Regions from separate parts of the Rhizobium sp. PP-CC-3G-465 genome, predicted to be linked through region 2. Evidence: riboswitches for the same ligand, from Rfam matches in the RefSeq annotation. Region 2 holds a riboswitch; each other region holds the start of a gene.

Region 1 (3,253 bases), 1.1 Mb from region 2:
AGGCCTCCGCCAGCCGACGCGAAACGGGATCGAACAAGCCATGGCTTTCGGCCATCTCCATGTCGGACACATGCGAAATCAGCGGGTTGAAACGCGGCCGGCCCTTCACCTCATAGATCGAGGCGATCGCATCGGCCCGAGTCGCATCGGCCGCAAGCCCGTAAACGGTCTCCGTCGGCAGCGCGATCGGCCGGCCTTGGCCGAGCACATCCACGGCGCGCTCCAGCGCCCGCACCCGGTCGAGGGTCGTCTCGATGATCTCTGCCATGCCGTCTCGCGCTTCCGTCCCGATGAGGTGGACGTCTTAGTGCAAAACGATAACGGCTGCAAAGCGTCTCAGAGCGCGCGGATGATCGTGCGCAGGGCGTCGTTGCGGGCGCCCAGCATCAGCACGTTCTTCAGGGCCGTCTTCGGGTCCTGCGTGCGGAAAAGGAGGCCGCCGTCGCGGACGGTCCGGTTGATCACGAGCTTGCCCTGCTCGCGGTCGAGGTCCATCGCGACGGCGAAATACATGCGCGAATATCCGCGGCGGACATCGTCGAAGAAATGTTCGTCCTTGCCGATTTCGCAGAAGAAGTTGGCCATGTAGAACGACCAGCGGACATCGTCGTAGTCCGCGAATTTGGTGCGCGCCGCCGTCACATGACAGTAGCCGAGATGCGGGCTGCCATCGAGCGTGCGGTGGAAGATCATCTTGGGAAAGCGGATCGACGCGTGAAAGCCGCTGATGCGGTCGTAGGCGAGCGTGCCCGCGGCCTCCAGCTTGCGGCCCGTGCGTTCGGCCACTTCCTTGTGCGTCAGGTAGCGCTTTGCAGCACGCGCCTCGGATGTCGGGCGGTTGATCCGGCCGGTGCGCAGGTAATCCGTGTAGACGCCCCCGCGTGGTTCCTTGGGAGCCTTGGCATCATCGAAGTAGCGCAGGTTGGCCATGGTCTGGTCCAGCATGGATGATCTTCCTTTTGCATGGTTTTACAGGCCCGCCATGGCGCGAGGCTTGCGTCATCCGGCCCTTCGCCTCGGGGCGGGCAGCAGGCGCGCGTGCCTCGATGTCGCAAATGCGCACCCGGCAACGACGCATCGGCCTGACCGGAAAAGCGACATCTGCCGAAATTTCTCGCATCGTCTTGTTTATCTTGAAGGATCGGCGCACGAAGCCTCAAAAATGGCCCGCAAATGCGCGTGTCGCCTTTCTCAAATCGCGTGTCGCTTCTTGGCCTCTGAAATCGGCCGGAGCGGCGTTAGAGTGAGAGGCTCAAGGCGCCGGTTTCAAAGGGATCCGGACACATTGGGAAGCCGGTCGAAACCCGGCGCTGCGCCCGCAACGGTGGTGGAGTATGAAGCCGGCAGATCCTTGTCAGGGGTTAGCATCCCCAAGGTCGGCATGGCGAGATGCCCCTGAGCCCGAACACCTGTCTTGGGGCCGATGTGACGGACTTTGATGTGCCAATGTTACGGTCTTTGATGTGAATGTCTTGGTGCGGCGGGTTGCCGGGTGTGAGCTTCGAAGGGCTTTCCCGGCCATACCAGCCCTTAAGTTGGCCTGTAGCGGGCCTTGGGATTGCGACCTCCTGGCGAGGTCCGTGGTATAAAGGAACGGGAACATGGATTTTCGCAGCGAAGTGCTCCGCACGCTCCGGAACCGGCGCGAGACCCACAGCCTCGAGCAGGCATTCTACACGGATCCTGATCTCTACAAGCTCGACCTGCAGGAGATCTGGTACAAGGACTGGCTCTTCATCGGCCATGACTGCGAGATCCCCAAGGCCGGCAACTATTTCACGGTCCAGATCGGCGACTATCCCGTCGTCATCACCCGCGACCGCCAGGGCGCCATCCATGCCCTGCACAATGCCTGTCGCCACCGCGGCTCGCGCGTCTGCACCCAGGCCAAGGGCGCCTCGGCGCGGCTCGTCTGTCCCTATCACAACTGGACCTACGAGCTGGACGGCAAGCTGATGTTCGCCCGCCAGATGGGCGAGGACTTCGACAAATCCGCCCACGGCCTGAAGCCCGTCGCCTGCGAGACCATTGCCGGCTACATCTTCATCAGCCTGGCCGCCGAGCCGCTGGATTTTGCGCCCGTGCGCGACATGGTCACGTCCTACCTCGCGCCGCACAATCTCAAGGACACGAAGGTCGCCTATGAGAGCACCATCGTGGAGAAGGGCAACTGGAAGCTCGTCTGGGAAAACAACCGCGAGTGCTACCACTGCGCCAGCAACCACCCGGAGCTCTGCCGCACCTATCCCGAGGCGCCGTCGGCCACCGGCGTCCAGGGTGCGAAGGACGATCCCGTCATCTCCGAGCACTGGAGCCGCTGCGAAGCCTCCGGTCTGCCGAGCGAATTCTGCATCGATGCGACGGGCCAGTTCCGCGTCGCGCGCATGCCGCTCATTCAGGATGCCGAGAGCTACACCATGTCCGGTGCCCGCGCCGTCAAGCGCCGCCTGTCCGACGCCGTGCCCCAGAGCCATATCGGCACGCTGCTGATGTTCCATTACCCGAGCACTTGGAACCATGTGCTGGCCGACCACGCCATCACCTTCCGCGTGCTGCCGCTCGGCCCCGAACTGACGCAGGTCACCACCAAGTGGCTGGTCCACAAGGATGCCGTCGAAGGTGTCGATTACAATCTCGAGGAACTGACCCACGTCTGGACCGAGACCAACGATCAGGACCGCCAGATCGTCGAGGAAAACGCCTTCGGCATCCGCTCGCCGGCCTATGAGCCCGGCCCTTACTCGCCCGAGCACGAGGGCGGCGTCATGCAGTTCGTCGAGTGGTACACGAACTTCATGCAGGAGCGCCTGACGGGCGTCCGCGCGCCGCTCGTGCGCGTGGCCTGACATGAGCCAAGGTAGCATGTCCGTCGTATCGCCGTTCCGTCACTTCGACGAACTCCAGCCCTGGAACGATCGCCAGCACCTGCTCGAATGCATCGCGGTGACGCTCGAGGCGCCCGACGTCATGACCTTCGTGTTCAAGTCGGATCGCGACGGCTGGTTCCGCTACCTGCCGGGCCAGTTCGTCACGCTCGAAATCCCGGTGACGGCGGACGATCCGGTGATGCGGACCTACACGCTGTCCTCGACGCCCTCGCGTCCGTTTTCCATCGCCGTGACGGTGAAGGCGCAGGCGACGTCGATCGGCACCCGCTGGATGTTTCAGAACCTGCGCCCAGGCATGACGCTGAAGGCCTTCGGCCCGCTCGGCGACTTCTCCTTCGTGCGCTATCCCGGCGAGAAATACCTGT
Region 2 (3,253 bases):
ACGCCGCTGCCGCGACGATGGCAGCGCGCACCGCAGCCTCGTCCAGATCGTGCAGCCCGATGACGACAAGGCGCGTACGACGCGCTTCACCGGCCGCCCAGGCGCGGTCGAAATAGGGATCGATCCGCGTTCCCACGGCCTGGATCAGAAGCCGCATCGGCTTGCCGGGAACATCCGCAAAGCCCTTCAGCCGAAGGACATCATGGGCGGAGACGATCTCCTTCAGTCGCGATACGAAAGCGGTGGTATCGGCGATCGGGCCGAGTTCGACCACGAAGCTCGCAAACTCGTCATGGTCGTGCTCCTCGCCCGCCTCGTGCTCCATCTCGTGATGGGACTTGCGGTTGGCGATATCGTCTTCCGTGCCGACGCCGAGGCCAAGCAGAACAGAGGCCGGCACCGCACCGTTGGCGGCCTCGATCATCATCGGCTTGCGCGTCGTCCGCGAGGCGACCTCGCGCCGAACGGCTTCGATACCGGCGGCATCCAGCAGGTCGGTCTTGTTGAGAACGATGAGGTCGGCGGCGGTCAGCTGGTCTTCGAACAGCTCCTCGATCGGGCTCTCGTGGTCGAGATTGTCGTCCTCGGCGCGGGCGGCATCCACCTTGTCATGATCGTCGGCGAAGCGACCGGCTGCGACGGCGGCGCTGTCCACCACGGTGATCACGCCGTCCACCGTCACCTGCGTGCGGATATCCGGCCAGTTGAACGCGGCGATCAGCGGCTGCGGCAGCGCCAGACCGGAGGTCTCAATGACGATATGGTCGGGGCGGCCCTCCCGCTCCAGAAGGCGCGTCATCGTGGGAATGAAATCGTCGGCCACGGTGCAGCAGATGCAGCCATTGGTGAGCTCGATGATATCGTCCTCGCTGCAGGCCTCGGCCCCGCAGCCCTTCAGGACGTCGCCATCGACGCCGAGATCGCCGAACTCGTTAATGATCAGCGCGATCCGCCGGCCATCGGCGTTTTCCAGAATGTTGCGGATCATCGTCGTCTTGCCCGCACCGAGAAAGCCGGTGATGACGGTCGCGGGGATCTTGGCGCCGGGTGTTTTCCGGTCGCCGGTGTTGGAAAATGTCATGGATTAACCTTTCATCTTGAGCGGCAGACCTGCTGCCACGAAATAAACGTCGCGCGCCTGTGCCGCGACCTGCTGGTGGAGCCGGCCGGCATGATCGCGGAAGTCCCGCGCCATGCGGTTGTCGGGCACGATCCCCAGACCCACCTCGTTGGAAACGAAAATAACGGAGGCGCGAAGCGCCGAAAGGCTGTCGACAAGACGCGCCGACTCCGCCGCGATATCGCGCTCCTCCAGCATGAGATTGGTGACCCACAGCGTCAGGCAATCCACAAGAACGACACAGCCGACCGCGTCGATGGCGGACAGCCGACCGACGAGATCGAGCGGCTCTTCATGCGTTGTCCAGAGATCGCCGCGCGACGTGCGGTGCGTGTCGATCCGCGTCCGCATCTCGTCGTCGAAGGCGCGGCCGGTGGCGATGTAATGCCGGACAAGGCCCGTTTCCACGGCCAGCCGTTCAGCAAAATTCGACTTGCCGGAGCGTGCGCCGCCGAGCACGAGCGTGGTACCATGAAGGGGGGATGTCATGATCGCGCGGCTATCCCGCTGCTCCCATAACGTAAAAGCCAACGCGATCCGCGGGTTCTGCAAGCGCCTGCCGGGCATGAACCGAAATCGCATGCGTAAAAATCGCCGGCCCGGGAGACCCGGTGGGCGAACGTCTCGTGTGCCACGACAACCTCCGTGCTGGCGCTGGACGCTGCATCACGAGGATGCGGCGCGGTGTGGCTGGCAGGTCTCCTGGCTCACGGCGTCACGCAGGGTCAAAACCCTGAGAACGGGTTCACCTCGCCTTCCCGAAACAGTTTGCCTGGCGTTTAACGGCCGGGTCGATGTCGAAGAGGTGGACGATTCGTAGATAAGGAGGCGTCCGACCCCGGTTGCTCGCATCGCTGCTTCAGTGGCTTTTCCGGCCCTGCCCTTCAGGTGACGCCAGCCGCACCACGCGGCATGGTCCGTCGCCCATGAGGCGAGACCGGATGGCGAACCCTGACCGTTCTACAGTCGCGGGGTCGGCTGCGATGAGGATGCCCTGTGTGGGTCCATCCCTTCGCATTCCCATTTACTCCCGAACGACACGCGCCGCACGGGAACCATCCATACGCCAAGATTAGGCGCGTCGCTGGATCAAGTCAATCTTCCGCGCTATGTCCGCACTTCGCCCGACCCGAAGCTTAAGCGCGTTTCCTAGCGGAGACGCCCGACGAGATCGAGCCTCTCATGCCCGACGTCCTGAAGTCCCTGACTCTTGCCCGCGTGAAGCGCCTGGCCCGGAAATCCGTCACCTTTTCGGAATGGCGCATCTTCGCCCGGCGCAGCGAGATCGGGCTTCTGGTGGCGGGCATCGTCGTCGGTCTCACCTCGGGGCTCGCCGTCATCGCCATGAGCTTCATCTCGCTGCAGCTCCACAAGCTGATCTTCGGCATCTCCGAATACGAGCGCGTCAGCTCCGCCGACCTCAAGGGGCAGATTGCCATTCTCATGGCGCCGATCGTCGGTGGGCTGCTGCTGGGGCTGCTCATGATGGGCCTCGCACTCTGGCGCAAGAAAGCGATGGTCGACCCGATCGAGGCGAATGCGCTGCATGGCGGCCGGATGTCGTTGACCGACAGCATCGTGGTCGCCGTGCAGAACCTCGTTTCCAACGGTTTCGGCGCCTCCGTCGGCCTGGAGGCCGGCTACACCCAGCTCGCCTCCGGCCTCGCCTCGAAGATCGGCGTGAAACTAAAGCTTCGGCGCAACGATCTGCGCACGCTGCTCGGCTGCGGCGCGGCCGGCGCCATCGCGGCGGCCTTCAACGCGCCGCTGACCGGCGCCTTTTACGCCTTCGAGCTGATCATCGGCTCCTACACCATCGCCTCGCTGACCCCGGTCGTCGTCTCCGCGCTGGTCGCCAACCTCGTGACGCGCCTGCTCTGGGGCGAGGAGTTCACCATCGATATCGGCGCATTCGGCGACGTCGTCCCCGGAGACTACGTGCCGGCCATCCTCCTCGGCGCGCTTTGCGCCGGCGTCGCCATCCTCATCATGAAAGGCGTCTCGCTGACGGAGGAGGTCGCGCGCAAGAGCGACATCCCCGCGCCGCTGCGCCCGGCTATCGGCGGCGTCGTGGTCGGGCTGCTGGCGACCATCTCGCCGCAGGTTCTTTCGGGCGGCCACGGCGCCCTGCAT
Region 3 (3,253 bases), 220 kb from region 2:
GGTCGCGGCGTTTGCGGGATGGTCGCCAGCAGAATTTTTCGGGCTATGCCGCGCGTGGTGCGCCGTTCGGCCCGGATGACGGGACGCTGGCACCCTGGGCGCCCCTTTCCTGCCTGCCGTTCGACGAAAAAGCTGCTCTCTCCGCGACGCGGCATATCCTTGAGACCTATCCGGGTGTGGTCGAGGAAGACGGATTCATCGGCAGTTTCAATCCGAGCGTACCGGCCCGCACGGCGGAGGGCTGGATGAACACGCGGCGGATCGGGCTTGATCAGGGCATTCTGCTGATGATGATCGAGAACCATAGGACCGGCTTCTTCTGGAACCTGCTGCGCCAGTCGACTCCGATCCGGCGCGGGCTGAAGCGCGCCGGTTTCGCGGGTGGGTGGTTGTAAGTTCCATATGATAATGCGGCCCACCGGGTAAGCGGGCCGCATGGCTGTCACGCCGTCTTGAGAAAGCGGTCGTTGATGGCGCCGGAGACGATGCCGAGGACGAGCCAGAAGGCCAGCGTCGTTGCCAGTGCCGCCACTGCGAATTCCGCGCCGAGAACGGCGGGAACCGAGCTCGCGATATCGCCGGGCTGGGGCGCGCCGTAGATGTGAGGCAAAGCGAGGAGGATAAATCCTGCACCCTTCGCCACGATCTCCGGCCGCAGCGCGATCAGGCCGAGTCCGAGCGCCGAGAGCGCCATGGTGACAAGCCACCACGTCTGGCGATCGCCGAGGTCGGCGGCGGGGAAGCCGGGCAGTTCGGGCGGAAGGCCGAGAGCCGGAAGCATGTGGACCGAGAGCCAGCCGAGGGCACCCCAGGTGAGGCCTGTGCGCAAGGTCGGAGGGCTGCCCGTGAGAACGCCGATGCCGCCCAGAAGCAGCCCGAAGCCGGCGCCCGTCACCAGATTGGCCATCAGCGTCCCGGAGAAGCGGCTCAAGCCGAACATGATGCCGCCATCCTCGTGTGCCTCGCCATCATGCGCATAGGCCGGCGTCACCGGCTGAAGCGCGGATGCGAGAGACTGGAGGAGCGATCTCGATTCGCGCGAGGAATGCTCGTGTGCCGTCGGGGTTCCGGGGGCAGGTTCGCCTTCATAGGTTTCCGCGTGGAGGATCAGGGGCACGACGCGGAGTTCCTGCGCGGCGGTCATGAAGAGGCCTGCGATGAGGCCGGCGCAGATGGCGGCCAGAAGTGTCTTGACGATCATGGTTATACCTTTCGGAGCAACGCCTTATTGGCGTGCCCTCGTCCTGTGCATGTGTGGAATGATCCGATCCATCGGCACGACGATGCGCAGCGCGACCGGCGCGGTCGCACAGAGGCGGTCGCGTCGGGCATGCAGGCGTCAGCAACGCAAGGCCCGGTCACGGGGCTTGCGTTCGCCTGTCGCTTGAGAGATCGGGCCTGTTTACTCTAGTGGCAGGGGAAGCCGAACGAGTGACGGACGTCGTGCGCGGTGTCGTGCAGCACGGCCGAATTGGCCAGACCGGCTCCGAACACGAGGAAGGCCCCAATGCACAGGGAAAGGAGACCCGCGATCATGCGGTCATTGAGAGAAAGCGAAACGCCGGATGCGTTGGTAACAGCCATGACAACCTCCGTGATGGCAACGTGGGACGTGTCCCACTCATTTGGGCGAAATGCCCGACATCAATCGGCAGGTTTCCTGGCTCGCGGCGTCTGATGCCGGCTGGCATCGTCGGATCTTTCTCGCCTTCCCGCAGATCGGGGATATCCCCGTCACCACAGTGGCTTCTACCGGTTGCCCGGCATGAAAGACCCTGACCGCTCTACAGTCGCGGGGTCGGCCGTGATTGAGGTGCCGCACTGGGTCCACCCGTCACGTTCCCATTTACTCCCCGGATGGTGTGGCACCCGGAGAACCTATTGATAAGCATCACTATGACGCGTGCGGAACGGCTGTCAATCGGCCTGGCTCGCCTGTCGCTGAGATCAGAGGGTTGCGGCGAGGGCCGCGAGCTGGTCGGCGCACTGGTTCCAGCCCTCGTAAAAGCCCATCTGCTCATGCGCGTCGCGGTCGGTCTTCGTCCAGTGGCGGACACGGGCCGTGTAGCATGTGCCGCCATCCTCCGGTTCGAAGGTGATGATGCCGGTCATGAAGGGCTTTTCCGACGGCGTCCATGCGTGGATGTAGGCGTCGGTGAAGACGATCTTCCGATCCTGCACGATGTCGAGATAGACGCCGCGATTGGGCATTTCCTCACCTTCCGGGCTCTTCATGACGATGAGGTTCGAGCCGCCGACGCGCAAATCGACCTCGGCCGTCGCGATCGTCCACGGCTTCGGCACGAACCATTGCTGGAGGAGAGCAGGCTCCGTCCAGCAGCGGAACAGCGCGTTCGGCGTGACATCGATGTGGCGGGTGATGACGAGGTCGCGATCGTCGGTGGGTTCTGTCATTGGCATGGGCATTGTCCTGAGGCGGCTCGTCTGTTCTGCCGAGTTTCCGTCATCCGGCGCCGACTGTCGAGGCCTTTGCGATCGGCTTCGAACACCGGTTACGGACCGGCGGGGGAGGACTGGATCTTGACGATCGCGGTGGTCCACTGCGGAGCCTCGGGCGGGCCGCTGCGTGGTGCGGGGAAGATGAGGGAGGTGCGGAGCGGCGCTGAGTGACCTGGCGGGATTCGGGCGATGATCAGCGCGTCGTCGCGACCGATCGTGCGGCAGGCGCCGGACGGGCAATCGTCGAGCGTGACGTCGAGGGTGAAATAGTCGAGGAAGGCGGTGCTGTCATTGTGGACCGTGCCGGTCACCACATAGCTGCTCGCGGGTGTACTCTTTTCGAACTGAAGGTTTTCCAGCCGGACCTGACTTTCCGCGATCGTGGCGACAGGCTGATCCGCGGTGACCGGCGACAGAGACTCGGGCGGCCGGGCATTGTCATCGGTCCACCAGACGACGAAGGCACTGATGAGGCCGACGGCGACGAGCACCGAAAGCGCCGGCTCGGCCATCTTGCGAAACCGCTGGTCCCAGACGGCAAGCGCGACGACCACAAGGCTCGCGATCGCGAGCGAAATCCAAAGCATGAACTGCCTCCCCATGCATCTATATATAGGGACGACACGGCCGGGTTGAAAGCGCATGCGGTGAATCAAAAGGGGAACAAAGGTGAGATCGCCAAGTTCCTCAGCCGCAGAAACACCGTTTGAACCACCGCGGCGACAAACCTGTCCCGCGGACCCGTGAAAGGATAGAACAATGGCAGGAAAAGCACTCGAGGATCTGTTCCACG

Evidence for each region. Region 2 has a riboswitch for cobalamin ahead of cobU (bifunctional adenosylcobinamide kinase/adenosylcobinamide-phosphate guanylyltransferase). Riboswitches for the same ligand answer to the same signal wherever they lie in the genome.
Region 1: another riboswitch for cobalamin. It lies ahead of C8J33_RS08350 (aromatic ring-hydroxylating oxygenase subunit alpha); the one in region 2 lies ahead of cobU (bifunctional adenosylcobinamide kinase/adenosylcobinamide-phosphate guanylyltransferase).
Region 3: another riboswitch for cobalamin. It lies ahead of C8J33_RS01935 (CbtB domain-containing protein); the one in region 2 lies ahead of cobU (bifunctional adenosylcobinamide kinase/adenosylcobinamide-phosphate guanylyltransferase).

The regions. Positions count from the first base shown of each region.
Region 1 is NZ_SLYH01000001.1:1,772,483-1,775,735, reverse strand. Features, by position in the region: gene C8J33_RS08360 (L-threonylcarbamoyladenylate synthase) at 1-268, opposite strand, end outside; gene C8J33_RS08355 (DUF6656 family protein) at 337-930, opposite strand; cobalamin riboswitch at 1,239-1,431, shown strand; gene C8J33_RS08350 (aromatic ring-hydroxylating oxygenase subunit alpha) at 1,602-2,846, shown strand; gene C8J33_RS08345 (hybrid-cluster NAD(P)-dependent oxidoreductase) at 2,863-3,253, shown strand, end outside.
Region 2 is NZ_SLYH01000001.1:632,811-636,063, reverse strand. Features, by position in the region: gene cobW (cobalamin biosynthesis protein CobW) at 1-1,081, opposite strand, end outside; gene cobU (bifunctional adenosylcobinamide kinase/adenosylcobinamide-phosphate guanylyltransferase) at 1,085-1,609, opposite strand; cobalamin riboswitch at 1,796-2,195, opposite strand; gene C8J33_RS02875 (chloride channel protein) at 2,303-3,253, shown strand, end outside.
Region 3 is NZ_SLYH01000001.1:416,412-419,664, forward strand. Features, by position in the region: gene C8J33_RS01925 (glucoamylase family protein) at 1-395, shown strand, start outside; gene C8J33_RS01930 (CbtA family protein) at 443-1,201, opposite strand; gene C8J33_RS01935 (CbtB domain-containing protein) at 1,408-1,584, opposite strand; cobalamin riboswitch at 1,634-1,897, opposite strand; gene C8J33_RS01940 (SRPBCC family protein) at 1,948-2,415, opposite strand; gene C8J33_RS01945 (hypothetical protein) at 2,514-3,047, opposite strand; gene C8J33_RS01950 (ferritin-like domain-containing protein) at 3,220-3,253, shown strand, end outside.